One region of the Microbacterium sp. LWO13-1.2 genome, then DNA from elsewhere that is predicted to be linked to it. Evidence: predicted binding sites of a transcription regulator. Region 1 holds the regulator's gene; the other holds the start of a gene.

What was found. The regulator LexA, encoded in region 1, represses DNA repair genes until DNA is damaged. The targets are predictions, from matches to a motif close to TCGAACANNTGTTCGA.
Region 2: the regulator LexA is predicted to act here: its motif matches at 8,873-8,888, upstream of recA (recombinase RecA).

What each region holds. Positions count from the first base shown of each region.
Region 1 covers NZ_CP151634.1:2,529,495-2,544,991, forward strand. The annotation lists gene MRBLWO13_RS11945 (MFS transporter) at 1-67, opposite strand, end outside; gene prfB (peptide chain release factor 2) at 192-1,301, shown strand; gene MRBLWO13_RS11955 (DUF2510 domain-containing protein) at 1,367-2,440, opposite strand; gene ftsE (cell division ATP-binding protein FtsE) at 2,571-3,641, shown strand; gene ftsX (permease-like cell division protein FtsX) at 3,638-4,552, shown strand; gene smpB (SsrA-binding protein SmpB) at 4,617-5,093, shown strand; gene MRBLWO13_RS11975 (prolyl oligopeptidase family serine peptidase) at 5,143-7,014, opposite strand; gene MRBLWO13_RS11980 (methylenetetrahydrofolate reductase) at 7,211-8,155, shown strand; gene metE (5-methyltetrahydropteroyltriglutamate--homocysteine S-methyltransferase) at 8,177-10,489, shown strand; gene lexA (transcriptional repressor LexA) at 10,571-11,257, opposite strand; gene MRBLWO13_RS11995 (LysM peptidoglycan-binding domain-containing protein) at 11,542-11,904, shown strand; gene MRBLWO13_RS12000 (histidinol-phosphate transaminase) at 11,988-13,073, shown strand; gene hisB (imidazoleglycerol-phosphate dehydratase HisB) at 13,070-13,675, shown strand; gene hisH (imidazole glycerol phosphate synthase subunit HisH) at 13,672-14,310, shown strand; gene MRBLWO13_RS12015 (AAA family ATPase) at 14,348-15,497, opposite strand, start outside.
Region 2 covers NZ_CP151634.1:3,326,803-3,342,299, reverse strand. The annotation lists gene MRBLWO13_RS16075 (SDR family oxidoreductase) at 1-494, shown strand, start outside; gene MRBLWO13_RS16070 (EF-Tu/IF-2/RF-3 family GTPase) at 545-976, shown strand; gene dapA (4-hydroxy-tetrahydrodipicolinate synthase) at 1,005-1,982, shown strand; gene MRBLWO13_RS16060 (ribonuclease J) at 2,051-3,727, shown strand; gene MRBLWO13_RS16055 (GNAT family N-acetyltransferase) at 3,751-4,242, shown strand; gene MRBLWO13_RS16050 (DNA translocase FtsK) at 4,309-7,017, shown strand; gene pgsA (CDP-diacylglycerol--glycerol-3-phosphate 3-phosphatidyltransferase) at 7,017-7,610, shown strand; gene MRBLWO13_RS16040 (CinA family protein) at 7,607-8,095, shown strand; gene MRBLWO13_RS16035 (helix-turn-helix transcriptional regulator) at 8,264-8,572, shown strand; gene MRBLWO13_RS16030 (DUF3046 domain-containing protein) at 8,591-8,815, shown strand; gene recA (recombinase RecA) at 9,085-10,137, shown strand; gene MRBLWO13_RS16020 (regulatory protein RecX) at 10,140-10,901, shown strand; gene miaB (tRNA (N6-isopentenyl adenosine(37)-C2)-methylthiotransferase MiaB) at 10,984-12,531, shown strand; gene miaA (tRNA (adenosine(37)-N6)-dimethylallyltransferase MiaA) at 12,563-13,486, shown strand; gene MRBLWO13_RS16005 (dihydrofolate reductase family protein) at 13,525-14,055, shown strand; gene MRBLWO13_RS16000 (GNAT family acetyltransferase) at 14,120-14,566, shown strand; gene dapF (diaminopimelate epimerase) at 14,589-15,461, shown strand; gene MRBLWO13_RS15990 (HAD family hydrolase) at 15,461-15,497, shown strand, end outside.

The sequences.
Region 1 (15,497 bases):
TCACCGGGATCAACGGGATCACCGCGCCCTCGCCCAGGGCGAAAAGGATGGTGGGCAGGTACACCATCGGCCCGAAATCTCTCAGGACCGTCGATGCGCTGCTCACGCCTTCACGTTACCCCGCGGGCAGCTTCCGCCCGTCGAGGTACTCCGTCCCCGCGCGAACACCCGGCACGTTAGGCTGAAGTGCCATGCTCGAACTCGATCTCTCCGCCGACATCCAGGCCCTGCGACTCACCTTCGGTGACATTCGCGAGGTCGTCGATGTCGAAGCGCTCCGTACTGAAATCGCCCGCCTCAACGAGGAAGCCGGTGCCCCCGACCTCTGGGACGACACCGAGCGCGCCCAGAAGGTGACCAGCGCACTCAGCCACCGCCAGTCGGAGCTCGCCCGGATCGAGGGGATCGCCGGCCGTCTCGACGACCTCGAAGTCCTCGTCGGCCTCGCGAACGAGATGGGCGACGAGGAATCGGCGCAGGAGGCGCGCATCGAGCTCGCCGCCCTCACCGAACTGATCAACCAGCTCGAGGTGCAGACTCTTCTCGGCGGCGAGTACGACGATCGTGCCGCCATCATCACGATCCGCTCCGGCGCGGGCGGCGACGACGCCACAGACTTCGCCGAGATGCTCATGCGCATGTACCTGCGCTGGGCGGAGCAGCACAAGTACCCGGTGAAGGTCATGGACACCTCCTACGCCGAGGGTGCGGGAATCAAATCCGCGACGTTCGAGATCGACGCCCCCTACGCGTTCGGAACGCTGTCCGTCGAAGCCGGCACGCACCGTCTCGCGCGCATCAGCCCGTTCGGCTCCGCCGACAAGCGTCAGACCAGCTTCGCGGCTGTCGAGGTCATCCCGCTCATGGAGGAGGCCACTGCGGTGGAGATCCCCGAGGGTGACATCCGCGTCGACGTCTTCCGCTCGTCCGGCCCCGGCGGCCAGTCGGTCAACACCACCGACTCCGCCGTCCGCCTCACCCACCTGCCGACCGGCATCGTCGTGTCGATGCAGAACGAGAAGTCGCAGATCCAGAACCGCGCCGCGGCGATGCGCGTGCTGCAGACCCGCCTGTTGCTGCTGCAGAAGGCCGACGAGGCCGCGAAGAAGAAGGAACTCGCCGGAAACATCACCGCGAGCTGGGGCGACCAGATGCGCTCGTACTTCCTCTACGGACAGCAGCTCGTCAAGGACCTCCGCACCGGCCACGAGTCCGGCAACCCGGCCGCCGTGTTCGACGGCGACCTCGACGGCTTCATCTCGGCGGGCATCCGCTGGCGCAAGCGCAAGGTCGAGGACTGATCTCAGATTGAATGCAGAAGGCCCGGGAGCGAATCGCTCCCGGGCCTTCTGCATTCAGAGTGAGATCACTGCATCAAGCAGGTCACGCCGGAACTGGTGAACTCATCCGTGAACGCCGTCAGTGCGTCGGCATCCTGGAACATCTCATCACCGTTCGCGATGACACGCAGCGTGTCGTCGTCGATGTCGGATGCGACGAACGCCTCGCTGATGCAGGTGACCTGCTCAGGGGTGTACGTCTCTCCCTGGCCGGACAGCGTGAGGATCTCCGTGAGGCCCTCAGACACCTCTTCAACGGTCGGCCGACCGGCCGAGGTCTCGTCGGTGGTGCTGTCGGTCTCATCGGGGTCCGGCGCGGCCTCCGTCGGGATCGACGTCGGGAAATCGTCCATCTCGCTCTGGACGCCCTCGGCGAAGGCGAACAGGTAGACGAACGACATCACGATGCCGATGATCGTGCCGACCACGGCGAGCGAGAGGCCCGCGATTCCCGGCCACTTCTTGCCCTTGAGGAACAACGACACGAGCGACAGGATGAAGCCGATTCCCAGGAGCACGAAACCGAACACTCCGACGAGCGGGATGAACACGAGGATCGTGCCGAGCACGGCCAACCCGAGGCCGACGAGTCCGAGGACCGACGGCTTCTTCGGACCGGCATCTGCCGCGGCATACGCACCGGGGACGCCTGCCGGAGCCGCGCCGGGGTATGCCGGAGCTGCAGCGGGGTACGCAGGTGCTGCGTAGCCCGGGGCGGCGATCTGGTAGCCGGGGTCCGCGGCGGGCGCGGACGTCGGGTAGGCGCCGCCGGCAGCATAGGGCGGAAGGCCGCTGTCGCTGATCGGCGTCGTCGCAGCGGTCTCGTTCGGTGCGACGAACGGCGCCTCGACCTGCGCGTCGGGCTCTGCCGCCGCAGCCGGGGGAGCGTAAGTCTCGCCCGTCGTGCGGATCACGGTGTCATCGAGAGAATCGGCAGCGGTCTCTTCGACCGCTGGAGTGTGTGCGACTGCCGGAGCGTCTGCAACCACCGGCGCTTCGGGTGCGGCCGCCTCGGGAGCGAAGTGCTCCGTCCACTGCTGCCCGTCCCACCAGCGCTGTCGGCCAGAGCCGTCGTCGTACCAGCCTGCAGGTGTCGTCATGGGGTCCCCCTCGAAATCGTTCGCCCGCGCGGAACGCGCGAATCGGCTACCTCATATATAGCAGTGACCGGTGACGTCACGGGGTGTCGCTCGCGATCACCGGAAGAGGCGCGTTTAGGCTCGTATCGCCATGATTCGGTTCGAGAATGTCACGAAACGCTATCGCGGGACCGCCAGGCCCGCGCTCTCCGGTGTCGACTTCGAAGTGCAGCGGGGAGAGTTCCTCTTCCTCGTCGGTGCCTCGGGATCCGGCAAGTCGACCTGTCTCAGGTTGATTCTCCGCGAAGAGATTCCGTCAACCGGCCGCGTCGCGGTGCTCGGGCGCGATCTGCGCTCGCTCGCCAACCGCAAGGTGCCGTACTTCCGGCGGCACATCGGAGCGGTGTTCCAGGACTTCCGTCTGCTGCCGTCGAAGACCGTGTACCAGAACGTCGCGTTCACGCTTCAGGTCACCGGCTCATCTCGCGGCTTCATCCAGCAGGCGGTGCCGGAGGCGCTCGCACTCGTCGGCCTCGACGGCAAGCAGAAGCGGATGCCGCATGAGCTCTCCGGCGGTGAGCAGCAGCGCGTCGCGATCGCCCGCGCTCTCGTGAACCGTCCGCAGGTGCTGCTCGCCGACGAGCCCACCGGAAACCTCGATCCCGCCACATCCGTGGACATCATGCAGCTGCTCGCGCGCATCAACGCCGGTGGCACGACTGTTTTGATGGCCACGCACGAGGCCGGATTCGTCGACCAGATGCAGCGCCGCGTGATCGAGCTGCGTGACGGTGAGATGGTGCGCGACGAGGTGCACGGCGGTTACGGAGACACATCGAACATCCCGCGCCTGGTGCCGGAGGAGGTGCGCGGCGCCGCAGCGGTCGCCGCACTCACCGCTGTGCAGGAGGTGCAGCGCCAGACGGCCGACCTCTCGATGGTGCGCGCCGCCCTCGCCCAGGACCTGAGCGCCCAGCGCCGCGCAGCCGCAACGGCGCCCGCGCCGGAACCTGCGGTCCTGAAGCCGTCCGAGACTCCCCAGCCGGAGGCCTCCGTCGAGGAGCCCGCTCCCGTGCCGCACGACGTCTCGGAGCCGGCCGCCGCAGTCGCGCCCCGTACGCATCCGATCGTGCTGCCGCAGGTCGACATCGCCGACCTCGGCGTCGCCGATCGACTCGGTCTGTCCGACGCGGACGACGAGGAAGTGGGACCGACCTCATGAGATACGGTCTGATCCTCACAGAGGCCCTCGGCGGCCTCCGCAGAAACATCTCGATGGTGATCTCCGTCGTGCTCGTGACGTTCGTCTCGCTGACGTTCGTCGGAGCCGCGATCCTCATGCAGGCGCAGATCGGCACCATGCGCGGCTACTGGACCGAGCGCGCCCAGGTGGCCGTGTACATGTGCTCCGGCGTGTCCGAATCGCCGACCTGCCTCAACGGCTCCGCAACCGAGGAACAGGTGCAGATCGTCCGCGCCCAGATCGAGGGTGACGCGCTCGCGCCGCTCATCGCCGATGTGCGCTTCGAGACGAAGGACGAGGCGTACGCCAACATCGTCGAGCAGATCGGCGAGGAGAAGGCCAGCGTCTTCACCGCAGACCAGATGTCCGAGAGCTTCTTCGTGACGCTGAAGGATCCGAGTCAGTCCCAGGTGCTCGTCGAGGCGTTCAACGGGGTAGCAGGAGTGGAGCAGGTGGCCGACCAGCTGCAATACCTCGAACCGCTCTTCTCGGCTCTCACCGTCGCAACGTACATCGCCATCGGAATCGCCGTCCTCATGCTCATCGCGGCGATCCTGCTGATCGCCACCACGATCCGTCTCTCGGCGTACGCGCGACGCAAGGAGATCGGGATCATGCGCCTGGTCGGAGCATCCAACCGTTTCATCCAGACGCCGTTCGTCCTTGAGGGCGTCTTCGCGGCCTTCCTCGGTTCGGCGCTGGCCAGCGTCGCGGTGGTCGCGGGCGTTCATTTCGGCGTCGACGGATACCTGCGAGGTCGCGTGCCGTTCATCACCACCTGGGTGACGATGCAGGACGCAGTGCTCGTCGTCCCCGTGCTCATCGGCATCGGTATCGTGCTCGCCGCGCTGTCCGCAGGGTTCGCGATCCGTCGCTGGCTGCGCACCTGAGGTCGCTGTCGTTGTAGACTGAAAGGCTGTCGTGCGCCCGCACGGCACAGATCAGGAGAGCATCATGCCCAGGGAACGCGGGGAGAAGGTCGTCGCGACCAATCGTCGCGCACGTCACGACTACAACATCGAGAAGTCGTACGAGGCGGGGATGGTGCTCACGGGCACCGAAGTGAAGTCGCTGCGCCAGGGGCGCGCCAATCTGAGCGACGGATACGCGTTCATCAAGGGCAACGAGGTGTTCCTCGACGCCGTGCACATCCCGGAGTACTCGCAGGGGCACTGGACGAACCACTCGGCGAAGCGCATCCGCAAGCTGCTCCTGCACCGCGAGGAGATCGCGAAGCTCTCCCACGCAGTGTCCGCGGGCGGATACACGCTGGTTCCGCTGAAGCTGTATTTCACCGACGGGCGCGCGAAGGTCGAGATCGCACTGGCCAAGGGCAAGCGCGAGTACGACAAGCGCCAGACCCTGCGCGAACGCCAGGACACCCGCGAGGCCGAGCGCGCCATGCGCACTCGTAACCGCGTCGGGGACTAGCGGCGTCGACACGGGATCGACGCGTTTCGTCTCGTCGCAGGCTCCTCGCTCAACGACCGGTCGTGGGCGTGAACCCGAACACGCGTCCGAGGAATGTCAGCTCCCGCTCCAGGGAGTCGATGATCGTCTCCGCCCTGCGGAAGCCATGCCCCTCGCCCTGATAGAGCACGTACTCGTGCGCGATCCCACGCGCGGCCAGCGCGTCGCGGATCGCTTCGGACTGCGATGGCGGCACGACGAGGTCGTCCGCGCCCTGCAGCAGGAGCACCGGGACATCGATCCGGTCGGTGTGCGTGAGCGGTGAGCGGTCGATGTAGACCTGCTCGAGTTCCGGCAGCGGCCCGACGAGCCCGTTGAGGTAGTGCTTCTCGAAGTCGTGCGTGTCTTCGGCGATCATGCGCAGGTCGCCGACACCGTAGCGGCTGATGCCCGCGGCGAAGACCCCGCCCCGCACCAGTGCGCACAGCACGGTCCAGCCGCCGGCAGAACCACCGCGGATGGCGATGCGCTGCGGATCGGCAGCGCCGGATGCCGCGAGCCCGCGCGCCGCGGCCAGCACGTCGTCGACGTCGGCGACGCCCCAGGCGCCGTCCAGTCGCTCGCGGTAGGCGCGACCATAGCCGGTGGAGCCGCCGTAATTCACGTCCAGCACACCGATCCCTCGGCTCGTGTAGAACGCGATGGCGGCGGATGCCGCGCCCGACGCGTGTGCGGTCGGTCCGCCGTGCACCAGCACGACGTACGGCGGGAGGTCGCCGGAGTCGGCGGATGCATCCGGGTGCGCGGGCGCGTAGTCGAAGGCGTGCACCGGGCCGCTCGGCCCGTCGAACGAGACCGCGCGAGCCGGCGGCATCCATCGGTCGTCAAGGGCGCGTCCGCCGCGGACGGCGACGACCTCGCCGGAGTCGATGTCGACGGACCACAGACCGGCCTCGGTCCCCGAACCCCCGCCGGAGAGGAGCACGCGTGAGCCGGAGACGTCGTCGACGCTGACGTGCGCATCGGCGGGCACGTCGAGTCGGCGTGCATCGCCGTCGAGGTCGATCAGGACGACTTCATCACGCCCGTTCGTCCGCACCGCGACGATCCGGCCGTCGGGCAGGGGCTGGTACCAGCGATTGCCGAGCACCCAGAGGCCGTAGCCGGTGTCGGCGTCCGCCGGCGCGATCGGCTCGGGAGCCGCGGAGAGAGCTGCGCCGTCGAGCGTCAGTCGCTGCACCCCCCACCGTCCAGTCGGATCGTCCGCGAAGAGCAGTTGCGAATCGCTGACCCACTCCGGTTGCAGTGCGGCGTTGGTCGGCACGTCGACGCGCGTGCCGGCGTCGAGCGCGGCGATCACGAGTGACGCGTGCTCCCACGGCATCCGATCGGTGCTCCACTCGACCCAGGCGAGCCGTGAACCATCGGGAGAGAGCGCGGGGTGCGCGAAGAAGCCGGGACCGCTCGCGACCACTCGCACCGTGTCGTCGTCTGCGGCCGCCGAGCCATCGAGCGGGATCTCGACGATCGCGCGGGTGTGGGGCTCTGACCGCAGGTCCTCCTGCACGGCCAGCAGTCGCCCGCGCTGCAGGCTCAGTCCGCCGTACCGTGCACCGGCCGCGGTCAAGGGCTCGGGCTCGGCGCCCGGTGCGAGCCGGCGTACCCGCTGATCGCCCGCATCGACGAAGTACAGGGTGCCATCGGCATCCGCCGTCCAGGCGCCGCCGCCGTACTCGTGCACGCGGGAACGCGCGTTCCACGGGGCGGGCAGCACCTCTCGGCCGGTCGAGCTGCGGACGGTGACGCGGCCGCCCTCGGCGGGCACCGACTCTCCCCACCAGATCTCGTCGCCCACGAAGAGGGCGCCGTCGATGCGCGGGGCGGATGCCGCGACATCCGCTGCCGAGAAGGGGGAGGGCCAGGAGCCGTACGGAGTCGCCATGCATCGAGCTTAGGTCGGCAGTGTGACGTCGTGTGTCGTGGTCGCGTGCGCGGAACGGGTCGGCTGTTCTACCTTGCTGGAAACGCCCGATTCACCTCGAGCGTGGTGCGACAGCCGAGCCCGGCACCCGCCCGTGAACGACAGGCCTGCCCTGTCGCGCGCGGCTGCTATGTCCGTCTGCCACTCAGGAGAGAAGATGCCCGAGGAATTCACCCCCGGCGCCACTCGTGTGCCGTTCTCCTTCGAGCTCTACCCGCCGCGCTCGGAGTCGAGCGAAGAGGCCCTGCACGAGACGGTGCGGCAGCTCGCCGCCGCCGGCCCGGAGTTCCTCTCCGTCACGTACGGCGCCGGCGGATCGACCGGCGGACGATCCCTTGATGTCCTCCGCTACATCCGCGCCCACACCGACGTCGAACCGCTCGCGCACCTCACCTGCGTCGGGAACACCTACGCGGGGGCAGCGCGCCTGATCCGGGAGTTCCTGGATGCCGGCATCCTCAGCTTCCTCGCTCTGCGCGGCGACCCGCCGCAGGGGCAGACGGAGGCGTTTCTCGGGGACCTGGAGAGCGCGGCGCAGCTGGTGCAGCTCATCGACCGGGTGCAGGCGGAACGAGCGCCTTACGAAGAGGCTCCGGTTCCGGGCTTCCCTGGCGCAGCCAGGGTCGACCCGCGGCGAAAGGTCAACATCGCCGTCGCCGCATTCCCGAAGGGGCATCCGCGTGCGACGCATCGCACGCAGGACGTCGAGGCGCTGCTTGCCAAGCAGGCGGCTGGGGCGACCTTCGCGATCACGCAGCTCTTCTTCCATGCCGACGACTACCTGGCCTTCGTCGAACGCGCTCGCGCTGCCGGCGTCACGATCCCGATCCTCCCCGGCATCATGCCGATCACTTCGCACGTGCGTCTCGCCCGTGTGCTGGAACTCACCGGGGAAGACCTGCCCAGCGAGCTCGCCATCGCGCTCGAGGTCGAGCCGACCCCCGAGGGCCGCCGCGAGATCGGGATCGAATGGGCCGCGCGTCTCGCCCGCGAGGTCGTCGCCGGCGGCGCGCCCGGCGTGCACCTCTATGCCTTCAACCAGCACGACACCGTCCTCACCGTCCTCGCAGAAGCCGGCATCCTCCCGGCCCTGCGCCACTAGACCCCGCCGAAAGGAAAGACCATGACTGCATTCCCCGAGGGAACCATCCTCGGCTACCCCCGTATCGGTCGCCGCCGCGAACTCAAGAAGGCCATCGAGTCGTTCTGGGCCGGCCGCATCGACGAGCAGGAACTCGCGCGCACCTCCGCAGAGCTGCGGGCTACGACCCGCGAGCGGCTCGCTGCACTGGGCCTCGGCCGCACCGACTCCGCCATCCCCGAGTCGTTCTCGTACTACGACCAGGTGCTCGACGCCGCCGTCACGGTTGGCGCGATCCCGACCCGTTTCGAGGGCCTGCGCGCTGCAGACGGCACGATCGGCCTGCCCGCGTACTTCACCATCGCCCGCGGCGAGGGGGAGCGCGCGCCGCTCGAGATGACGAAGTGGTTCGACTCGAACTACCACTACCTGGTGCCGGAGATCGGGCCGGAGACGGCCTTCTCGCTCTCCAGCGACCGCCTCGTGCGTGAGGTGGCCGAGGGCGTCGCCGCCGGCTTCGTGACCCGTCCCGTTGTCGTGGGTCCGGTGACGCTGCTTGCTCTCGCCAAGGCGTCGGATGACGCCCCCGAGGGCTTTGACCCGCTGTCCCGTCTCGACGACCTGCTCCCGGTCTATGTCGAGCTCCTGGCACGCCTGAAGGATGCCGGCGCCGAATGGGTGCAGCTCGACGAGCCCGCGCTGGTCAGCGAGTCGCTTCCCGCATCCGTCGCGCAGCTCTCCGATGCCGCAGCCCGTGCGCTCGCGGTGCTCGGCGGCGCGACCGAGCGTCCGTCGATCCTCGTCGCCGCACCCTACGCCGAGCTCGGCGAGGTGTTCCCCGTGCTCGCCGCTGCGCCCGTCGAGGCGATCGCCGTCGACCTCGTCCGCGGCGGTGTGCCGACGGCAGCTGCCGGACTCGAGAGCAAGACCCTCGTCGGCGGCGTCATCGACGGCCACAACATCTGGCGCGGCGACCTCGCGGCGGCCTACGACAAGCTGGAAGCCCTCCGCGGGCTCGGCGCTGCTGCGGTCGCCGCATCCACCTCGACCTCGCTGCTGCACGTGCCGCACAATGTCGCGGACGAGACCAAGCTCGACGCTCGCCTGGTCTCCTGGCTCGCGTTCGCGGATCAGAAGGTCGAGCAGGTCGTCGTTCTCGCCCGTGGCCTCGGCCAGGGCCGCGCTGCGATCGAGGATGAGCTCGCTGCGGCATCCGCTGCACTCGAGGACCGTCTGAGCGCACCCGGCGTCCGCGACGGACTGGTCCGGCAGCGCGAGCTCAGCGAGGCCGACTTCTCGCGGGTCTCGTACGAGGAGCGCGAGACGGCGCAGGAGGCGCTGGGGCTGCCGGCTCTGCCGCTCACCACGATCGGCTCGTTCCCGCAGACCGGCGACATCCGCCGGGCGCGCGCGCAGTACGGGCGTGGCGAGCTCCCGCAGGAGGACTACGAGGACTTCCTGCGGCGCGAGATCGACAGCGTCGTCTCGCTGCAGGAGGAGCTCGGTCTCGACGTGCTGGTGCACGGCGAGCCGGAGCGCAACGACATGGTGCAGTACTTCGCCGAGAACCTCGACGGCTTCGCGGTCACCGAGAACGGCTGGGTGCAGTCCTACGGGTCGCGGGCGACCCGCCCGTCGATCCTGTGGGGCGACGTGTCGCGTCCTGCCCCGATCACGGTCGACTGGTCCTCGTACGCGCAGTCCCTGACCGTGAAGCACATGAAGGGCATGCTCACCGGACCGGTCACGATCCTGGCGTGGTCGTTCGTGCGCGACGACCAGCCGCTGGGCGAGACCGCCAACCAGGTCGCGCTGGCGCTCCGCGAGGAGATCGCCGACCTCGAGACCGCCGGCATCGAGATCATCCAGGTCGACGAGCCGGCACTGCGCGAGCTGCTGCCGCTGAAGCAGGCCGACCAGGCTGCATACCTGGACTGGTCGGTGGCATCTTTCCGCCTGTCCACGGGTGGCGCGGCCGCTGGCACGCAGATCCACACGCACCTCTGTTACTCGGAGTTCGGCGTCGTGATCGATGCGATCCGTGCCCTCGACGCCGATGTCACCTCGATCGAGGCGGCACGCAGCCGCATGGAGGTCGTCACCGACATCGCCGAGGTCGGCTTCGACCACGGCATCGGCCCTGGCGTGTACGACATCCACTCGCCGCGCGTTCCGAGCACATCGGAGATCGAAGCGCTGCTGCGCCGTGCCGTCGAGGAGATCCCGACGCGTCAGCTCTGGGTCAACCCGGACTGCGGCCTGAAGACCCGCGGCTACGCCGAGACGACCGAGTCGCTGCGCAACATCGTCGAGGCCACTCGTCGCGTGCGCGAGGACGTGAACGTCACGGCCTGACGTCGTTGAAACGCAAGAACCGCTCTCCCCGAAGCCTGGGGAGAGCGGTTCTTGCGTTTCCAGCGAGTGGATGCCGGATGCTCAGACCGCGCGCAGCACCGCGACGACCTTGCCGAGCACGGTGGCCTCATCGCCGAGGATCGGCTCGAAGGAGGAGTTGCGGGGGAGCAGCCAGGTATGACCGTCGCGCTGGCGGAACGTCTTCACGGTCGCCTCACCGTCGAGCATCGCCGCGACGATCTCGCCGTTCTCCGCGCTGTTCTGCGAGCGGATGACGACCCAGTCGCCGTCGCAGATCGCGGCGTCGATCATCGATTCGCCGGACACCTTGAGCATGAACAGATCGCCCTTGCCGACGAGTTGGCGGGGGAGCGGGAATATCTCCTCGACCTGCTGATCGGCGGTGATCGGCACACCGGCCGCGATACGACCGACCAGAGGCACCATCGCCGCATCGCCCACCGGTGTCATCGCGTCAGCAGGGTTCTCGCCGCTCTGACCGGGGAGGTCGATGAGCACCTCCATCGCGCGGGTCTTGCCCGGGTCGCGGCGCAGGTAACCGCTGAGCTCCAGTTGTCCGAGCTGATGAGTGACGCTGGAGAGCGACTTGAGGCCGACGGCATCGCCGATCTCGCGCATGCTCGGCGGGTAACCATGGCTGGCGATCGACGTCTGGATGACCTCGAGGATCGCCATCTGCTTCGGGCTGAGGCTCTTCCGACGGCGCGTTCGCGGTGCCTCTGACTCGGGGGCTGAGTTCTCGCTCATGGTGCTCCTTCAGTAGGCGAATCCGACGCTGCTCTTCGAATGTCGGTGGCCCGTGGTGGGGTGTTCCTATCGAAACCGTATCCGAGAATCGGGCCGATGTGGAAGATCTGTTCGAGCGTGTCGCCCGATTCTCGAACTCTATTTCGAAGAACGCTTGACAGATGTTCGAACTCGAAGATATCTTCGGAACGTAGCTTCGCATTCACGGCTCCCGGCCGAGGCGAGAATGCGAACGCTACGCCAACTTCCCCCGTTTCGCGGGGCGAGAGCACAGGGAGTAAGAGATGAGCACCATCACCTTCAGCAATGCGGCAGTCATCCCGGCACGCCCGGCGACGCGGCTTCGGCTGACGGTTCGCGGTCGTCGTCTGCTCCTCGCAGTCGCTGCTCTCCCGCTCGCCGTCGGCATCGCCTTCGCGGCGATCAGCGGTGGGGGTGCGATCGCCTCGGGTGAGAGCGTCGCAACCGCCACCTTCGAGACGGTGACGGTGATGCCGGGCGACACCCTGTGGTCGATCGCCGGAGACGTCGCCCCGGACGCCGATCCCCGCGATGTCATCGGAGAGATCTCCCGACTCAACCTGCTGCAGGACGGCATGCTCCAGATCGGGCAGGAACTCGCGATTCCCGCCCAGTTCTCCCACTGACGTTCGGTGGGACCGGTGAGCCGACGGGAAACCTGGCGTCACCGGATGAGCACAGAGGCTCGCAGCGTTCTAGCATGGGAGGGGTGACCGCCTCTCTCGACGACCTGCCGCTGCGTGACGATCTTCGCGGGCTCACCCCGTACGGCGCACCGCAGGCACCGCTTCCGATCGCCCTCAACGTCAACGAGAACACGCACCCGGTGCCCGATGAGGTGGCCAGCGACATCCTCGACGACATCGCCGTCGCGCTGCGGGACGTGAACCGATACCCCGACCGCGAGTTCACCACCCTGCGCGAGGGATTCGCCGAGTACCTCGGCCACGGTCTGGACGCGGATCAGATCTGGGCCGGCAACGGTTCCAATGAGGTGCTGCAGCACATCCTTCAGGCCTTTGCGGGGCCGGGGCGCACGGCGTTCGGGTTCGCACCCACCTACTCCATGTATCCGCTGATCGCTCAGGGGACGGGTGCGCGGTGGATCGCCGGGGTGCGGGAGCCGGACTACACGATCACGCCGGAGGAGGCGGTCGCGCAGGTCGAACAGGTCGACCCCGACGTCATCCTCCTCTGTTCGCCGAACAACCCCACCGGAACACCGCTCGGCCTCGACGTCATCGAAGCCGTGTACGAGGTTGCGCGTGGCGTCGTCATCGTCGATGAGGCCTATCAGGAGTTCGCGCCGAAGGAGGCGGCATCCGCGTTGTCCCTCCTCGAAGGACGCCCTCGTCTTGCCGTGTCCCGAACGATGAGCAAGGCGTTCGCCTTCGCCGGTGCGCGCGTCGGCTATCTCGCCGCTGACCCCGCCTTCATCGACGCGTTGCGACTGGTGCGGCTGCCGTATCACCTGAGCGCGCTCACGCAGGCGGCGGCCGTCGCCGCGCTGCGCAACTCCGCGATCATGCTGAGCATGGTCGACGAGATCGTCGAGCAGCGTGATCGCATCACTGCGACGCTGGAGGCGCTCGGATACACGCCGCACGAGTCCTGGTCGAACTTCGTGCTGTTCGGCGGGGTCAGCGACCCCAAGCGCACCTGGCAGCAGCTCTACGACCGCGGTGTCCTCATTCGCGACGTCGGCATCCCCGGGCACCTGAGAGTCACCGCCGGAACCGAGGCCGAGAGCACCGCATTTCTGGATGCTCTCGCGTCGATAGAATCAGCATCATGAGCGCCCCCCGCACCGCCAGTCGCGTCCGCAGCACGTCGGAGTCCACCGTCGAACTGGAACTGAACCTCGACGGCACCGGTGCGAGCCGCATCGACACGTCCGTGCCGTTCTTCGACCACATGCTCACCGCGTTCGCGAAGCACTCGCTCACCGACCTCACCGTGCGCGCCTCCGGCGACACCCACATCGACGCGCACCACACCGTCGAGGACGTGTCCATCGTCCTCGGGCAGGCGATCGCCGAGGCGCTGGGCGACAAGTCCGGCATCTCACGGTACGGCGATGCGCTCGTTCCACTCGACGAGGCGCTTGCGCAGGCCGTGGTCGACATCAGTGGGCGTCCGTATCTCGTGCATGACGGTGAGCCGGCTGGATTCGAGCACCACCTCATCGGCGGTCACTTCACCGGTTCGCTCGTGCGCCACTCCTTCGAAGCGATCACCTTCGGCGCCGGACTCACCGTGCACATCCGGGTGCTCGGCGGGCGCGACCCGCACCACATCGCCGAGGCGGAGTACAAGGCGTTCGCTCGCGCGTTCCGCCAGGCGAAGGCGCTCGACCCGCTCGTCGATGGCATCCCGTCCACCAAGGGTGCACTGTGACGCGCACGCCTCGCATCGCCGTCTTCGACTACGAGTCCGGCAACGTGCACTCTGCCGTGAAGGCGCTCATCGCCGCCGGCGCGGATGCTGTGCTCACCGGTGACCGCAAAGAGGCGCTCGAGGCCGATGGCCTCGTCGTTCCCGGCGTCGGTGCCTTCGCGGCCGTCCGAGACGCGCTCAAGGCGCGCGGCGGTGACGAGATCATCGATCGACGTCTCGCCGGGGGGCGTCCGGTGCTGGGCATCTGCGTCGGGATGCAGGTGCTGTTCGAGCACGGCGTCGAGCGCGGGCAGGATTCCGAGGGCCTCGGCGAGTGGCCTGGTGCGGTGACCGAGCTCAACGCGCCGGTATTGCCGCACATGGGCTGGAACACCGTCGAACCCGGTTCGGGAAGCGTGCTCTTCGAGGGCATCGAACAGGAGCGGTTCTATTTCGTGCACTCCTACGCCGCGCAGGCCTGGGAACTCGACGTCATCCCACCGTTCCCGCAGCCGGTCCTGACGTGGACCACCTACGGCGATCCGTTCCTCGCAGCCGTGGAGAACGGACCGCTGTCGGCGACCCAGTTCCACCCCGAGAAGTCCGGCGAGGCCGGAATCCGGCTGCTGCGCAACTGGGTGCAGTCGCTGACCTGATCGCAGTCCGGCCTGGCGACGAACGGTTCCGTTGCTGTCAGAGTCCGCGGGCGACGGCTGCCGCGGCCGACAGCCAGGCCCGCTTCGTGACCGGATCCAGCGCACCCAGCTTGAGCGCGCCGTCCACGATCCCACGGTCGAACGGGATGGTCACGACTTCGCGTGCAAGAGACCCGTACCCGTCCACGATCTGATCGACGTCTGCCTGCGATGCCTTGGGATCGGCCTGCGTCACCACGACCACCGACTGTCGGGCCAGCTGCGCTGACCGCGCATCGCGCTCCTCGAGCGCCTCCAGCAGGAGTGCTCCGGCTTCTGCGTGGTCGTCTCGAGTGGTCGTCGCCACCACGATCTGGTCGGCGCGATCGATCATCCGCAGCCACATCGGATCGGACTCGTCGTTGCCCGAATCGATGATGATCAGGCGATAGAACTTGGCAGCGACGGCGTGGATCGCGTCGACGTCGTCGGGGTTGAGTCGGTTCTCGTGGGCGAGCCTGATCGGCTTGGAGCGCAGGACGTCGTACTTCTCCCGCGGCTGGTGGTGGACGAAATGCGCGAGATCGGCAGACTGACCGCGCGCACCGAGCAGCCGCTCCGTCTCGGGCAGGAGTTCGAGGAGCGTGCGATCGTGCGGGCCGCTTTCCGTGCGCCAGCCGAGGGTGCCCCTGGTCTGATTGTTGTCCCATGCCAGGACGCCGGCGCCTCCGTACTGGGCGAAGACCGCCGAGAGGAGCACTGTTGTCGGCGTCTTCCCGGCGCCGCCCTTGCCGTTCACGACCGCGACGGTCCGCGGGCCTGGCCAGTGCTGGCTGACAGCGTGCTCGTCGTCACGGACCGCCTGCTCGGCGGCGCTCGGACGCAGCGAGAACCCGAGACGATTCAGCGCGCCCCGTGCGCCGCGGCGGGCCGGCTCCTCGCGCCGCTCCTGATGCAGGAACGACGGCCGCTCCGCGCGGTCCCGCTGCGTGCGGCGTGAGGGCGCGGGTTCTGAGGCGACTTCGAGCTCGCGCTCCGGTGCCGTGATCAACGGTGCAGCGCTCGGCGTCGCTGCCACCCGCGGAACCTCGCCGGCGGTGATCGGCACGTCGAAGAGGAGGCCCGCGGGGAGCGGCTCCTCATGGACGCGCTCTTCGAACACGGGTTCGGCGGAGACCGCTTCAGGCACGTTCACGGGTTCGGGGTTG
Region 2 (15,497 bases), 800 kb from region 1:
GGCTGTCGTTGCGGTTCGCCGACAATGATCTCGCCGATGAAGTGCGTCACCTGCGTCTCCACGTCGAGGCGCCGATGCGCCTCACGCACGCCGCGCTGCAAGGAATGCGTGGTCGCGGAGGTCGGATCGTGAACGTGGCGTCCGTGGCCGCATTCATCCCGCGTTCGACCTATTCCGCATGCAAGGCATGGCTCGTCGGCTTCAGCCGCTGGGCGAATGTCGAATACGCGCGTGACGGAGTCACCGTCACCGCGCTGTGCCCTGGCTTCACGCACACCTCGTTCCACGAGCAGATGGGGCTGCCGCCGGGCCAGGAGGGGGTTCCCTCGTGGATGTGGCTGGATGCTCGAGCAGTGGTGCGACAGGGGCTCCGCGACGCTGCGCTCGGACGATCGGTGTCGGTGCCGTCGTGGCGCTACAAGGCGATCGTCGCCCTCACCCGAGTGCTCCCGGCGTCGTTGCTCGCCGGCGCCGGCCGCCGCGGTCGCTTCTGAGCTCGAGCAGGGCGAGCGGTCGAGGCGGGGCATTCCCTAGGATCGACCGCATGGGCTGGTTGTTCGGGAAGAAGCGCGATCCACAGGATGCCGGCGAGATTCTCCGCCGCTACAACGAGGCGGAGGCCGCTCGACTGACGGCCATGGTGGAGGGCGTCGCCGTCGAGGCGAGACCAGCGAGTCCGGTGTTCTCCCCGTCGCAATACACGTCCGGAGGGGAACTGGCGGTCGAGGATGTGTTCACGATCACGGGCCGAGGAATCGTCGCGACCGGAACAGTCTCCGCTGGCACCGTCCGCGTCGACGACACCGTCGTCATCCTTCGCCGCGGCGCCGAGCACGCGGTTTCCCGCATCGCGGCCGTAGAGCTCTTCGGCAAGCGGTCGAGCGAAGCATCCGAGGGCGTGAATGCCGGGCTTGTGCTGAGCGGGAAGGTCAGCGTCGCGCGCGGTGACGTGATCAGGGTCGTTCCGTCTGGGTGAGCGGCATCCGAAACGATACGCTGGGACCATGACGCACTCGGGTAATCCATTCGGACAGGTTCTCGTCGCGCTCGTCACTCCGATGACGGCCGACGGCGAAGTCGACTGGCCCGCGGTCGAGAAGCACATCGATGACGTCATCACCGCGGGTGCGGACGGCATCGTCGTGACGGGAACGACCGGCGAGACCTCGACCCTGACCGACCCTGAGAAGCTCAAGCTCGTCGAGGTCGGCAAGTCCGTCGCCGCCGGACGCGCGAAGATCATCACCGGGGGCGGGTCGAACGAGACGGCCCACGCGATCGAGCTCTACAAGGCCAGCGAGAAGGCCGGCGCGGACGGCATCATGATCGTCACGCCGTACTACAACAAGCCCACCCAGGCCGGCATCCTGACGCACTTCCGCATGGTCGCGGACGCGACCGACCTGCCGGTGATCCTCTACGACATCCCGGGTCGCACCGGTGTTCCGATCAAGTACGAGACGATCATGCGCCTGGCCAAGCACCCCAACATCCTCGCCGTGAAGGACGCCAAGGGGGACTTCTCCGAGGTCAGCCGCGTGCTCAATCAGACCGACCTGATGTACTTCTCGGGTGACGACGCCAACGTGCTTCCGCACCTCTCGATCGGCGCAGCCGGTCTCATCGGCGTCACAGCGAACGTCGCCGCGGCCCCGTACCGTGCCATCGTCGACGCGGTGAACCGTGGAGACCTGGCCGCCGCCACGGCCGAGCACAAGCGCCTCGAGCCGCTCGTCCGTGCGGTCATGACCCACGTTCCGGGCACCGTGGCTGCGAAGTACATCCTGCACGGCCTCGGCCGCATCTCCAGCCCGCGCGTCCGCCTGCCTCTCGTGGGGCCGGAGGAGTGGGAAGCCGCGCTCATCGAGGACGAACTCGACCTCGTGAACGATGTGCCCGGTGCCGACTTCTCCAACTTCCGCCCCGACCGCAACGCGGCTGCGGGCGGCGCACTTCCGAAGGTGCACGGCACCACGCGCTGAGACATCGGGCGCTGAGACGCGCCCTCATGAACGAACGGACGCGCACAGCGTCCGAAAGAGGAGACAGCATGTCCATCCCCGTCGCAGAACCCGCACCGCTCGCAGAAGGGACGTTGCGCGTCATCCCGATCGGTGGGCTCGGCGAGATCGGCCGCAACATGACCGTCTTCGAATACGACGGCAAGATCCTGATCGTCGACTGCGGCGTGCTGTTCCCCGAGGAGCACCAGCCCGGTGTCGATCTGATCCTGCCCGACTTCGAGCCGATCCGGGATCGCCTCGACGACATCGTCGGGGTCGTCCTCACGCACGGCCACGAAGACCACATCGGCGCCGTCCCGTACCTGCTGCGTCTGAAGAGCGACATTCCGCTGATCGGATCCGGGCTCACGCTCGCCCTCGTCGAGGCGAAGCTCAAGGAGCATCGGATCAAGGCCTTCACCCTCACCGTCAAGGAGGGGGAGCGCGAGCAGGTCGGTCCGTTCGACCTCGAGTTCGTCGCGGTCAACCACTCGATTCCGGATGCTCTGGCGATCGCCATCCGAACGCCGGCCGGTCTCGTGCTCGCCACCGGCGACTTCAAGATGGACCAGCTCCCGCTGGACGGACGGATCACCGACCTTCGCGCATTCGCCCGCCTCGGTGAGGAGGGAGTCGATCTGTTCCTGGTCGACTCCACGAATGCCGACGTGCCAGGCTTCACCCCCACGGAGCGCTCGATCGGACCGGTGCTCGATCAGGTGATCGGCAAGGCTCCTCGCCGTGTGATCGTGGCGAGCTTCTCCAGCCACATCCACCGCGTGCAGCAGGTGCTCGATGCTGCAGCCGCGCACGGTCGCCGGGTCGCGCTGCTCGGGCGGAGCATGGTCCGGAACATGACGATCGCCGCAGACCTCGGGTACCTGACAGTGCCGGACGGCGTCCTGATCGACTACAAGAAGGCGCGCGACCTCCCGGACGACAAGATCGTCTTCATGTCGACGGGATCGCAGGGCGAGCCGATGGCGGTGCTCAGCCGCATGGCGAATCGCGATCACGCGATCGAGGTGGGCGAGGGTGACACGGTCATCCTGGCGTCCAGCCTGATCCCCGGCAACGAGAACGCGGTCTACCGCGTCATCGACGGTCTCACGCGACTCGGCGCCAACGTGGTGCACAAGGCCAATGCCAAGGTCCACGTCTCCGGCCACGCCGCCGCGGGCGAGCTGATCTATTGCTACAACATCCTCAAGCCGAAGAACGTTCTCCCCGTGCACGGCGAGTCCCGGCACCTCTACGCCAACGCGAAGCTCGCGCAGGAGACCGGGATCCCGGAAGAGCGCACGTTCATCGCCGCCAACGGCACGGTGATCGACCTCAAGGACGGCGAAGCCAGGGTGGCCGGCCAGCTGGACATCGGCTTCGTGTACGTCGACGGCTCCACCGTCGGTGAGATCACGGATGCCGACCTGAAGGATCGCCGGATCCTGGGTGAAGAGGGATTCATCTCTGTGATCGTCGTGGTCGACGCCAGCACCGGCCGAATCATCTCCGGACCGGAGATTCATGCACGCGGCGTCGCCGAGGACGACTCGGTGTTCGATGACATCACACCGAAGATCATCGCGGCGCTCAAGGAGGCATCCGGCAACGGCGTGCACGACACGCATGCGCTGTCGCAGATCATCCGGCGCACGATCGGTCGCTGGGTGAACCAGAAGCTGCGTCGTCGGCCGATGATCGTGCCGCTCGTCATCGAGGCGTAACACGAGGTCGCTACACTCGCCGCATGTCCGCGTTCCGCGTTCGTCCAGCAGCGGTGTCCGATGGCGGGTTCCTCGCCGAGATGGTCGTCGAGGCTGCCAACTGGCAGCTCGACGACGTCCGCCCGAGGCATGAGGTGATCGCCAGCGCAGAGTACCGCCGATATCTCTCGGGATGGATGCGCCCTGGAGATGCCGGCTTCCTCGCGGTGGACGAGTTCGAAGAGCCCATCGGGGCGGCGTGGTATCGGACCCTGCCGCGCAGCGATCCCGGCTTCGGATACGTCGGCACCGGGATTCCCGAGCTCATCATCGGGGTGCGGCCGATCTGGCGAGCCAGGGGAGTCGGGCGTGCTCTGATCCGCGAGGTCGGCGTTCACGCTCGTGCGGCCGGCTATCGCCTGATCAGCCTGAGCGTGCAGCAAGGCAACCATGCCGCAGCCCTGTATCGTTCCGAGGGTTTTGCCGTGACCGAGAGCGGTCCGGTCCGCGACATCATGGTGAAGCGCCTCGGTTGAGCGGAGAATCCGCGGAAAGCCGCGTCATTACGCGGAAACGTCGGTGCCGGGACGTAGCGTGAGTGCATGGCCAGGAGCACCACGAAATCCGAGCGCGCGTCTACGAGCGCATCGCCTCGCCCGAAGCGGCAGGCGGCTCCGAAGGCTCAAGCCGCGCCCAAGAAGTACATCGACGCGATCGACAAGCCTCCGGTGGCTGTACGCGCGTGGATCGGGCTCGCCCACGGCGTGGGCGGGCTGTTCCGCGCGTTCGGACCGGAAAACCTCGAGAAGGACGACCGTCGCGACGGCTTCCCCTTCCTGCTCGTGCTGCTGGCGGCCGCCGGCGCGGTGAACGAGTGGTTCTTCATCGGCAACGAGGTCGCGGCGAACATCAGCGCCTTCTCGGTCGGTGCACTCATCGGCCGTGCCGCGTTCGTGATGCCGGTGCTGCTGCTCCTGCTCGCCGGCTGGCTGTTCCGGCATCCGTCCTCCGTGCACGACAACGGGCGCATCGGGATCGGATTCGGGCTCTTCATCCTTTCGCTTGCGGGCTTCTGCCACGTCGCAGGCGCCCGTCCCCAGCCCAAGGAGGGGATGCTCGCCATCAGCGAGTCCGGCGGGCTCTTCGGATGGATGCTGGGTGAGCCGCTCGCCTTCCTGAGCCCGGTCGTCGCCTACATCGTGCTGTCGCTGCTCGCCGTACTGAGCGTGCTGATCCTCACCAAGACGCCCCCGAATCGCATCGGCACCCGTCTCGGCGACCTGTACGCCTGGATGTTCGACGCCGAGCGCCCCGAGAAACCCGCGAAGAACGCGGCGGCGATCGATGAAGATGACAAGGTCGACGATCCGGATGTGCTGCCGTGGTGGCGCCGGAACAAGACCGGTCGTGAAGAGGATCCCGACGAGGGAACCCTCGGCTCCGACGACATCACGGCACTGCTCTCCACCACGGACGTCACTCCGGCGTACGACCAGGCCGTGATCGTCGCCGATCCTTACGACGCCGCCACCGAAGTGCTCTCGGACGTGCGCTCCGTCACTGATGCCCTCGCCGAGCAGCAGACGACGGCTCTGCTCGACGACGCCTCTGACACCGGCGAACAGCCTGAGCTTCCTGGTCTCGACGGCTTCGGCACCGCGGGACCGGGGGAGCGGGGTCCACAGGCACCGGTCGCCCCCTACATCCTGCCCTCGCCAGGTGTGCTCAGCGAAGGGCCGCCCTCTGTGGTGCGTTCCGAGGCGACCGACAAGGTCATCGAGCAGATCACGAACGTGCTCACCCAGTTCAAGGTCGACGCCAAGGTCACCGGCTTCTCGCGCGGTCCGACGGTGACGCAGTACGAGGTCGAGGTCGGCCACGGCGTCAAGGTCGAGAAGATCCTCCAGCTGAGCAACAACTTCGCGTATGCGGTGGCCTCGAACGATGTGCGCATCCTCTCGCCGATCCCCGGCAAGAGCGCGATCGGCATCGAGATCCCGAACGCCGACAAGGAGATGGTCGCGCTCGGCGACGTCCTGCGATCCCCGGCGGCGCAGAAGAGCACGCATCCGATGACGATCGGCGTCGGCAAGGATGTCGGCGGAAACATCGTCATCGCGAACCTCGCCAAGATGCCGCACCTCCTGGTCGCCGGTTCCACCGGCTCGGGAAAGTCCAGCTTCGTGAACTCGATGATCACGAGCCTGTTGATGCGCGCCCGGCCGACGGATGTGCGCATGGTGCTGATCGACCCCAAGCGCGTCGAGCTCACCAGCTACGCCGGTGTGCCGCACCTGATCACGCCCATCATCACGAACCCCAAGAAGGCCGCCGAAGCGCTGCAATGGGTCGTGAAGGAGATGGACATGCGGTACGACGACCTCGCGTCGTTCGGCTTCCGCCATATCGACGACTTCAACCGCGCGGTGCGCGCCGGCGAGGTGGAGGTGCCGGTCGGCAGTGAGCGTGTACTCAAGCCGTACCCGTATCTGCTGGTCGTCGTCGACGAGCTCGCCGACCTGATGATGGTCGCTCCTCGTGATGTCGAGGACTCGATCGTCCGTATCACCCAGCTCGCCCGTGCCAGCGGCATCCACCTCGTCCTCGCCACGCAGCGACCGAGCGTCGACGTCGTCACCGGTCTGATCAAGGCCAACGTGCCCTCTCGACTCGCGTTCGCCGTGACCAGCGTCACCGACAGCCGTGTCATCCTCGACAGCCCCGGCGCAGACAAGCTCATCGGGCAGGGCGACGCGCTCTTCTCGCCGATGGGGTCGTCCAAGCCGTTCCGCCTCCAGGGCGCCTGGGTCGATGAGAAAGAGATCGAAGCGGTCGTCAAACACGTCACCCGCCAGGCGCGGCCGGAGTACCGCTCCGACGTGCAGGAGACCGTCGAGCACAAGAAGAAGGACGTCGACGAGGACATCGGCGACGATCTCGAACTGCTGCTCGCCGCCGCAGAACTCATCGTCTCGACGCAGTTCGGCTCGACCTCGATGCTGCAGCGCAAGCTCCGGGTCGGCTTCGCCAAGGCCGGACGCCTGATGGATCTGCTCGAATCCAGAGAGATCGTCGGCCCGTCCGAAGGGTCGAAGGCCCGAGATGTGCTGGTGACAGCCGAGCAGTTGGCGGATGTCATGGCCAAGCTCCGCGGCGACGACGCGCCGTCTGCTCCTGCACCCGCTGTTCCGGCTCCTGCCTCAGGCTTCCGGGAAGTCGATCCTGTCGAAGCGCAGTTCGCAGGCCTGCCGGTCGTCGAATCCGAGGGCGACGGCGACGAAGACGCCTGGGGCCTGACGGGTCGCGACTGATGGCGATTCCCCGGCAGCTGCCGAACGCGATCACGATCGCCCGCATCCCCCTTGCGGTCGTCTTCTTCGTCCTGCTCCTTCTCGGCGGCACGTACGGCATCCCCGATCTCGCCCTTCGGTGGACGGCGGCGGTCCTCTTCATCGTCGCGATCTCGACCGACTGGGTCGACGGCTACCTGGCGCGCAAGTACGACATCGTCAGCGACTTCGGCAAGCTGTGGGACCCGATCGCCGACAAGCTGCTCACCGGTGCCGGATTCATCGGCCTCGCGGTGCTCGGCGAGCTCGGTGAGTTCGGCTGGTGGTTCGTCGTGATCATCCTCGTCCGGGAGTGGGGCATCACGATCCATCGCTTCATGGTGGCGAAACAGCACATCGTCGCCGCAGCGTGGATGGGCAAGCTCAAGACCGCGGTGCAGGGCGTCGCGCTGTCGTGGGCGCTGCTCCCGCTGCACGTGCTGATCGGCCTCGACATCTGGGTTCTCATCACGGCGGTGCTGATGGCCGCCGTGCTGGTCCTGACGGTGGCCAGCGGTGTCGACTACATCGTCGCGCAGGTCCGCGGTGGTCGCCAGGACCAGCAGACCTCATGACGACGGCGAACGCCGCTGCGCTTCTCGAGGTGCTGCGGGCGCGCGCGCTGAGTCTCGGCGTCGCCGAGTCCCTGACGGGTGGCGCGATCGCGGCGGAGATCGTGTCCGTGCCCGGCGCTTCCGATGTCTTCCGCGGAGGCATCGTGGCCTACGCCACTCCGGTCAAGCACACGCTGCTCGGGGTCGACGCCGAGCTGCTCGAGGAGCATGGACCGGTGCATCCCCAAGTGGCGCTGCAGATGGCTGACGGCGTGCGTCGTGCGCTCTCGGTCGCAGGGTTTCCGGCGGACGTCGGCATCGCGACCACCGGTATCGCCGGACCGGATTCGCCGGACGGTCAACCGGTGGGTACGGTGCACATCGGCGTCGTCGCTCCCGGGATCAAGATCTCCCGAATGTTCGTCTTCGAGGGGGACCGGGCGGCCGTTCGCCAGCAGTCGGTCGACGCCGCGCTCTCGTCCGCGTTGGCCGTGCTCCGGGAATAGCAGTCATCGGATCGCTGTTGTCGATGGTGTGCGGCTCACACCACGTCCCTTGTCAAGGTCCTTCACAACGAAACCACAGCGAGAAACAGTAGATTTAATGGAGTCAGGTCGGGTTAGACTGGCGATCCCTCGGAGGATTCCGGGGATGGCGATGGAGAGGGGGTTCTGATGATTCTTGTTCGACAGGAAATCGGCGATGTGCTCAGGGACTTCCGCCTGCAGAAGGGCCGTACCCTTCGTCAGGTAGCGGGCAAAGCCTCGGTAGCACTCGGTTACCTCAGTGAGGTCGAGCGCGGGCAGAAAGAGGCGTCCAGCGAGATCCTCGCGTCCGTCGCCGATGCACTCGATGTGCCTATCTCGACGATCATGCGCGAAGTAGGCGATCGCATCTCGGTCCTTGAGGGAATCCAGGTCTTCCCGGACGTCGTCCCGGACGACCTCGTTGCATCGATCGAGCCGCAGCTCTCCCTCCACTGAGTCGACGCCGGAACCTCGATGCGTCGCAGTGAGTTTCTTCGCGCCGTCGAAGGCGAGTTCTCGGGGCGCGCTTCGTCGTTGCTGAACGATCTGGTGCTCACCGCTCTCGGTGGCCGGACGGCCCTGGAAGCGCTCGATCTGGGGCTGCCACCGCGTGACATCTGGCTCGCTCTTTGCGAGGAGATGGATGTGCCGCCGGAGCGCCGCTACGGCGCCGGCCGTCTGGAGCCGCGCAAGCGCTGACTCGATCTCGTTCTGATCCATGCGTGCGGGCGACGACGTTCCGATTGCGGCGTGTCGTCGAATATCTGTTCGAAGCGGGCGTAGTCTTCTGCACAGATGGTTTCGAGACTTGTCTCTCCACAGTTCGCGGGTTCGCCGACACGATGTCGGAGGCCCCTCCTACGGTGAAGACATGGCTCAGAGCCATACGCCTTGTCGGAGAGTTCGTCCCAGCCGGGTCGGCCGCGACAGCCTACAGGCGGCACCACGCGAGCAGAAGGAAGCACATCATGCCATCACCCGCCGACCGCGAGAAGTCCCTGGAAACAGCCCTCGCTCAGATCGACCGGCAGTTCGGAAAGGGCTCGGTCATGCGGCTGGGCAGCGATGACCGCGCACCCGTCGCCGTCATCCCCACCGGCTCCATCGCCCTCGACGTCGCCCTCGGAGTGGGCGGCCTTCCGCGTGGCCGCATCGTCGAGATCTACGGCCCTGAGTCGTCCGGTAAGACGACGCTCACGCTGCACGCGATCGCCAACGCGCAGCGCGCAGGCGGCATCGCCGCCTTCATCGACGCCGAGCACGCGCTCGACCCCGACTACGCGGCGAAGCTCGGCGTCGACATCGATGCCCTTCTCGTCTCGCAGCCCGACACCGGAGAGCAGGCGCTCGAGATCGCCGACATGCTCGTGCGTTCCGGCGCCATCGACCTCATCGTCATCGACTCCGTGGCGGCGCTTGTGCCTCGTGCCGAGATCGAGGGTGAGATGGGCGACTCGCACGTGGGTCTGCAGGCTCGCCTCATGTCGCAGGCGCTGCGCAAGCTCACCGGTGGCCTGAACCAGACCAACACCACCATGATCTTCATCAACCAGCTGCGTGAGAAGATCGGCGTCTTCTTCGGATCGCCGGAGACGACTGCCGGCGGCAAGGCGCTGAAGTTCTACGCATCGGTGCGGCTCGACATCCGTCGTATCGAGACTCTGAAGGACGGCACCGACGCTGTCGGAAACCGCACCAGGGTCAAGGTCGTGAAGAACAAGATGGCTCCGCCGTTCAAGCAGGCCGAGTTCGACATCCTGTACGGCATCGGCATTTCCCGTGAGGGAAGCCTGATCGACTTCGGCGTCGAGCACGGCATCGTGAAGAAGTCGGGCTCCTGGTACACATACGACGGCGACCAGCTCGGTCAGGGCAAGGAGAATGCGCGCACGTTCCTCCTCAAGAACCCTGACATCGCTCTGGCGATCGAGACTCAGATCAAGCAGAAGCTCGGTATCGGTGCGGCGGCGCCGGCGGCTGCTGCTGCGGCAGACGAGCTCGCAGAGCGTCGACCGGCCTGATCATGATCGGTGAGAACGGGGGCGAAGCGGGCGGAATCGTGGATCGTCTCGCCCCCGTCATTCCGCTCTTCGGCGCGAAGAGAGCGTCGGAGGCGTCTTCCGGAGGGCGAGACCAGGGCGCGCCGAGCGATCGGCATCCCGCTCGCGGCACCGCAGAGCGGCACACGGCTCCGCGTCTGCGGGCATTGCACCCACACGCGGATTCGGGAGAGGGAACATCCGACGCCGAGGGTGCGGAGAGTCAGACCCCTGATCCTGAGGAGACCCGGAAGGTCGCCGAGGAGGCGCTGGTTCGAAAACTGCGCACCAGATCGCTCTCGGTCTCCGAGTCCCGAATTGTGCTGAAGGGATATTCGCTCGAGTCTTCGCAGATCGACGACGTGATCGACGACTTCTGCCGGCGCGGGTACCTGGATGATGCGATCCTCGCCGGACACCTCGTCATCTCCGGTGTCGAACGGAAAGGATTGGGGCGGGTGGCGCTGTCTCGAGCACTCGCGCAACGGGGCATCCCGCGCGACGTCATCGCAGCGGCGCTCGACGAGGTTCCAGACGATGACGACGAACGCGCGTTGGACTTCGCCCGTACGAAGGCGCGGTCATTGTCGCGCCTCGATCATGACACCGCCCTTCGCCGGCTCGTCGGGCAGCTGTCCCGGCGGGGGTACAACGGCTCGGTCGCGATGAAGGCCGCACGCACCGCGCTGACCGAGGCGTCGTTCGGGCAGCCCTCCTCCGGTGTGCGGTTCGTGGATTCGGACTGAACACCTTTCATTCAGTCGGCGCGCACGGAGCGGCATCGTTCGCAGGGCTTCTACGTCGGAGCGCTCGTACAATGGGATGACCATGACTATCCCGCGCAGCGAACCGACGATCATCAGCGCTTCGTCGGCGGCCATTGACGTCGACGGCCGACAGCGATCCTACGAAGTGCGCACCTTCGGGTGCCAGATGAACGTGCACGACTCGGAGCGGCTCTCCGGATCCCTGGAGAGCGCTGGGTACGTGCGCGCTGTCGACGGCGCCGAGGCCGATGTCGTCATCATCAACACCTGCGCGGTGCGCGACAACGCTGCGGGCAAGCTCTACGGCACTCTCGGGCACCTCGCGTCGGTCAAGCGTCGCAAAGATGGCATGCAGATCGCTGTGGGCGGCTGTCTGGCTCAGATGGACAAGCAGGCCGTGCTCGACAAGGCGCCATGGGTCGACGTCGTCTTCGGCACCCACAACATGGGTTCTCTTCCCGGCCTGCTCGAACGCGCGCGCCACAACGGTGAAGCCGAGCTCGAGATCCTGGAGTCGCTCGACGTCTTCCCGTCGACGCTGCCGACCAAGCGGGACTCGGCGCACAGTGGTTGGGTGTCGATCTCGGTCGGCTGCAACAACACCTGCACGTTCTGCATCGTGCCGAGCCTGCGTGGCAAGGAGAAGGACCGCCGCCCTGGCGACATCCTGAACGAGATCCGCCTCCTCGTCGACGACGGAGCGATCGAGGTCACCCTCCTCGGACAGAACGTCAACTCGTACGGCGTCGAGTTCGGTGACCGCCACGCATTCGGAAAGCTCCTGCGTGCCGCCGGCGAGATCGACGGCCTGGAGCGCATCCGGTTCACGAGCCCGCATCCCGCGGCCTTCACCGACGACGTGATCGACGCAATGGCCGAGACCGAGGCCGTGATGCCGCAACTGCACATGCCGTTGCAATCGGGCAGCGACCGCATCCTGAAGGCGATGCGCCGCTCGTACCGCAGCGAGCGGTTCCTCGGCATCCTCGACCGCGTGCGCGAGCGCATCCCGCTGGCGTCGATCACCACCGATATCATCGTGGGCTTCCCCGGCGAGACGGACGAGGACTTCGAAGACACCATGCGCGTCGTCGAACAGTCGCGGTTCTCCGGGGCATTCACCTTCCAGTACTCCATTCGTGAGGGCACCCCCGCGGCGACGATGGAAGATCAGGTGCCGAAGGAGATCGTCCAGGAACGTTACAACCGGCTCATCGCCCTGCAGGAGCGCATCTCACTCGAGGAGAACCAGAAGCAGGTCGGTCGCGAGGTCCGGGTGCTGGTGTCGACGGGCGAGGGCAAGAAGGACGCGGAGACGCACCGTCTCACCGGTCGGGCCGAGGACAACCGCCTCGTGCACTTCGAGGTGACTCCGGGCTCCGACCTCCCTCGTCCCGGTGATGTCGTCACCGTGACGATCACCCACGCCGCGCCGTTCCACCTGCTTGCTGACGACCCGACCGGAAAGCCCCTGCAGATCCGCCGCACGCGCGGCGGCGACGCGTGGGATCGCTCGCAGTCCGAATCTTGCGCGGTTCCCGCCCCGTCCGGCGACGGAGCTCCCCGCGCGGTCGTGCTCGGACTGCCCACGCTCCGCATCGGTGTCTGATTCCACCTCGGTGACCAGCCCCGTCGAAGGGATCGGTTCGCCCGCCGACGGTCCGCGTCTCTGGGCGATCGTCGGTGCGACCGGAACAGGCAAGAGCGACCTTGCACTCGATCTCGCCGAGTCACTCAGAGCGAACGGCAATCCGGCCGAGGTCGTGAACGCCGATGCCATGCAGCTCTATCGCGGCATGGACATCGGCACGGCGAAGCTGGCACCGCAGGAGCGCCGAGGCATCCCGCATCATCTCTTCGACGTGCGCGAGGTCACCGAGGAGGCTGCCGTCGCCTGGTATCAGCCGCTCGCGCGGGCGGCGATCGCCGACATCCACGCTCGCGGCGGTGACGCGATCCTGGTGGGCGGCTCCGGACTGTACGTGTCCAGCGTGGTCTTCGACTTCCGCTTTCCCCCGCGTGACGCGGTGGTCCGGGCGCGACTGGAGAATGAGCTCGAGGAAGCCGGGACAGCAGTGCTGCTGGAGCGGCTTCGCGTCCTCGATCCGGAGACGGCCGCGCGGATCGACCCGAAGAACGGGCGACGGATCATCCGCGCACTCGAAGTCATCGAACAGGGGGCCCAGACCCATGGCGCTGCCCTTCCTGAGAAGCCGGTGGTGTGGCATCCGCGCACCCGACTGATCGGCCTCCGTGTCGATCGGGCGGAACTCGTCGAGCGACTCGATGCACGGGTCGACCGTATGTGGGCGACGGGCCTCGTCGACGAGGTCGTCACCCTCCGCGAGCAGGGCCTCGAGCACGGCGTGACCGCCAGTCGCGCCATCGGATACGCGCAGGCCCTCGGACAGCTCAACGAAACGATGAGCGAATCCGAGGCGATCGCGCAGACACAGTCGCTCACCCGCCGCTACGCGAGGCGCCAGGTGTCCTGGTTCAAGCGCTATCCCGACCTCGAGTGGCATGAGCATCCTGTCGATCCGGCAGGGCTGCTCGCGCGCTGATCCTGGCGGATGTCCGACGCCGGTGCGACGCTGGAGCCATGACCACCTCCTACTACACCGCGTCCAGCCTCGACGGATTCATCGCGACCGCCGAGCACTCCCTCGACTGGCTGCTGAAGCAGGACATCGACCAGAACGGACCGATGGCCTACGCCGAGTTCGAGAAGAGCATCGGAGCCTTGGCGATGGGGGCGTCCACCTACGAGTGGGTGCTTCGCCACACCGAAGGCGAGCCCTGGGGGTACGCGCAGCCGACCTGGGTGTTCACGCATCGTGAGTTGCCCGTTCCCGACGGCGCCGACGTCCGGTTCGTGCGTGGCGACGTCCGTGCGGTGCACGCCGAGATGTCTGCTGCGGCCGGTGAACGAGATCTCTGGGTCGTCGGTGGGGGAGAGCTGGTCGGCCAGTTCTCCGATGCGAGATTGATCGATGAGATCTGGGTGCAGTACGCCCCGGTGACGCTGGGATCAGGTGCGCCGTTGCTTCCTCGAACACTCGACCTCGAGCTTCTGGAAGTGGCACGCAACCGCAACTTCATGTGCGGGAGATACCGGGTCGTCCGCGACTGAAGGGTGCGCGAAGCGCCTCTAGACTCGGATGCGCCGGATCCGAGGCCCGGCGGGAAGGTCCACGATGAACTGGCGGATTCGCGCATTCCAACCGCAGGACACAGAGGGCGTGGTCTCGCTGTGGGAAGAAGCGGGCCTCACCCGCCCGTGGAATGATCCTCGCCTCGACATCGAGCGCAAGATGTCTGTGCAGCCCGAGCTCTTTCTCGTCGCCGGCATTGCGGCGCTGGAGAGCGCGGATGCCGAGCGCATCATCGGAACGGTGATGGCGGGTTATGACGGTCATCGCGGCTGGCTGTACTACCTCGCCACCGCGGATGCTCATCGCGGGCAGGGGATCGCACGAAGGCTCGTCGCGGAGGCGGAACGGCTTCTTCTTGCCATGGGCTGCCCGAAGGTGCAGTTGATGGTCCGGGGCGGCAACGACGAGGTGCTGGGGTTCTACGATCGGCTCGGGTACGAGCGGTTCACCGTGTCCAACACCGGCAAGCGGCTGATCGCTGACGCATAGACGCGAACTCTAGACTGGGCGCATGGTCGCATTCACCAAAGGACACGGCACGGGCAACGATTTCGTGATCATCGCCGACCCCGACGGGGAGCTCGACCTCACCGCCGAGCAAGTGGCGGTGCTCTGCGATCGGAATTTCGGGATCGGTGCCGACGGCGTTCTTCGGGTGGTCCGTTCTTCGGCGATCGACGTCGGCGCTGCCGCTCTCGCCGAGGAGCCGGATGCCGAATGGTTCATGGACTATCGCAACGCGGACGGATCCATTGCGGAGATGTGCGGCAACGGCATCCGCGTGTTCGCGCATTACCTGGTGCGATCGGGCCTCGCCTCGATCGAGCCCGGTTCGACGCTCCCGATCGGCACCCGTGCAGGTGTGCGTGACGTCACCCGCAGCGAAACCGGTTATCAGGTGGATCTCGGTCGCTGGCGACTCTCCGGTGACGATCCGCTCGTGAACGTGGAGGGCCTCGCTGTCACCCGACCGGGACTCGGGATCGACGTCGGCAACCCGCATGTCGTCGTCGCGATCGCTTCTGATCAGGAGCTCGCCACCCTCGAACTGCACCGCGCGCCCGTGCTGGAGCCCGCGCCGCCGGCGGGAGCGAATGTCGAGTTCGTGGTGCCAGGCGAACCGCTGGTCCGCGACGGCATCGGGCACGTGCGGATGCGCGTCTTCGAGCGCGGCGTCGGCGAGACCCAGAGCTGCGGTACCGGGGTCGCGGCCACCGCCCTGGCCGTCAGGTACTGGGCGGGGGAGCAGGCGCCCGACAGTTGGCGTGTGGAGGTCCCAGGCGGGACCCTGGGTGTGCGGATGTTCGCAGCCGAGGACGGAGAGCACGTCGCGCTCTCCGGACCCGCCCAGCTCGTGTTCCGAGGAGAGATCGACCTGATCTGATGTCGCTTCCGGAGCGCCTTGAACTGGTCATCTTCG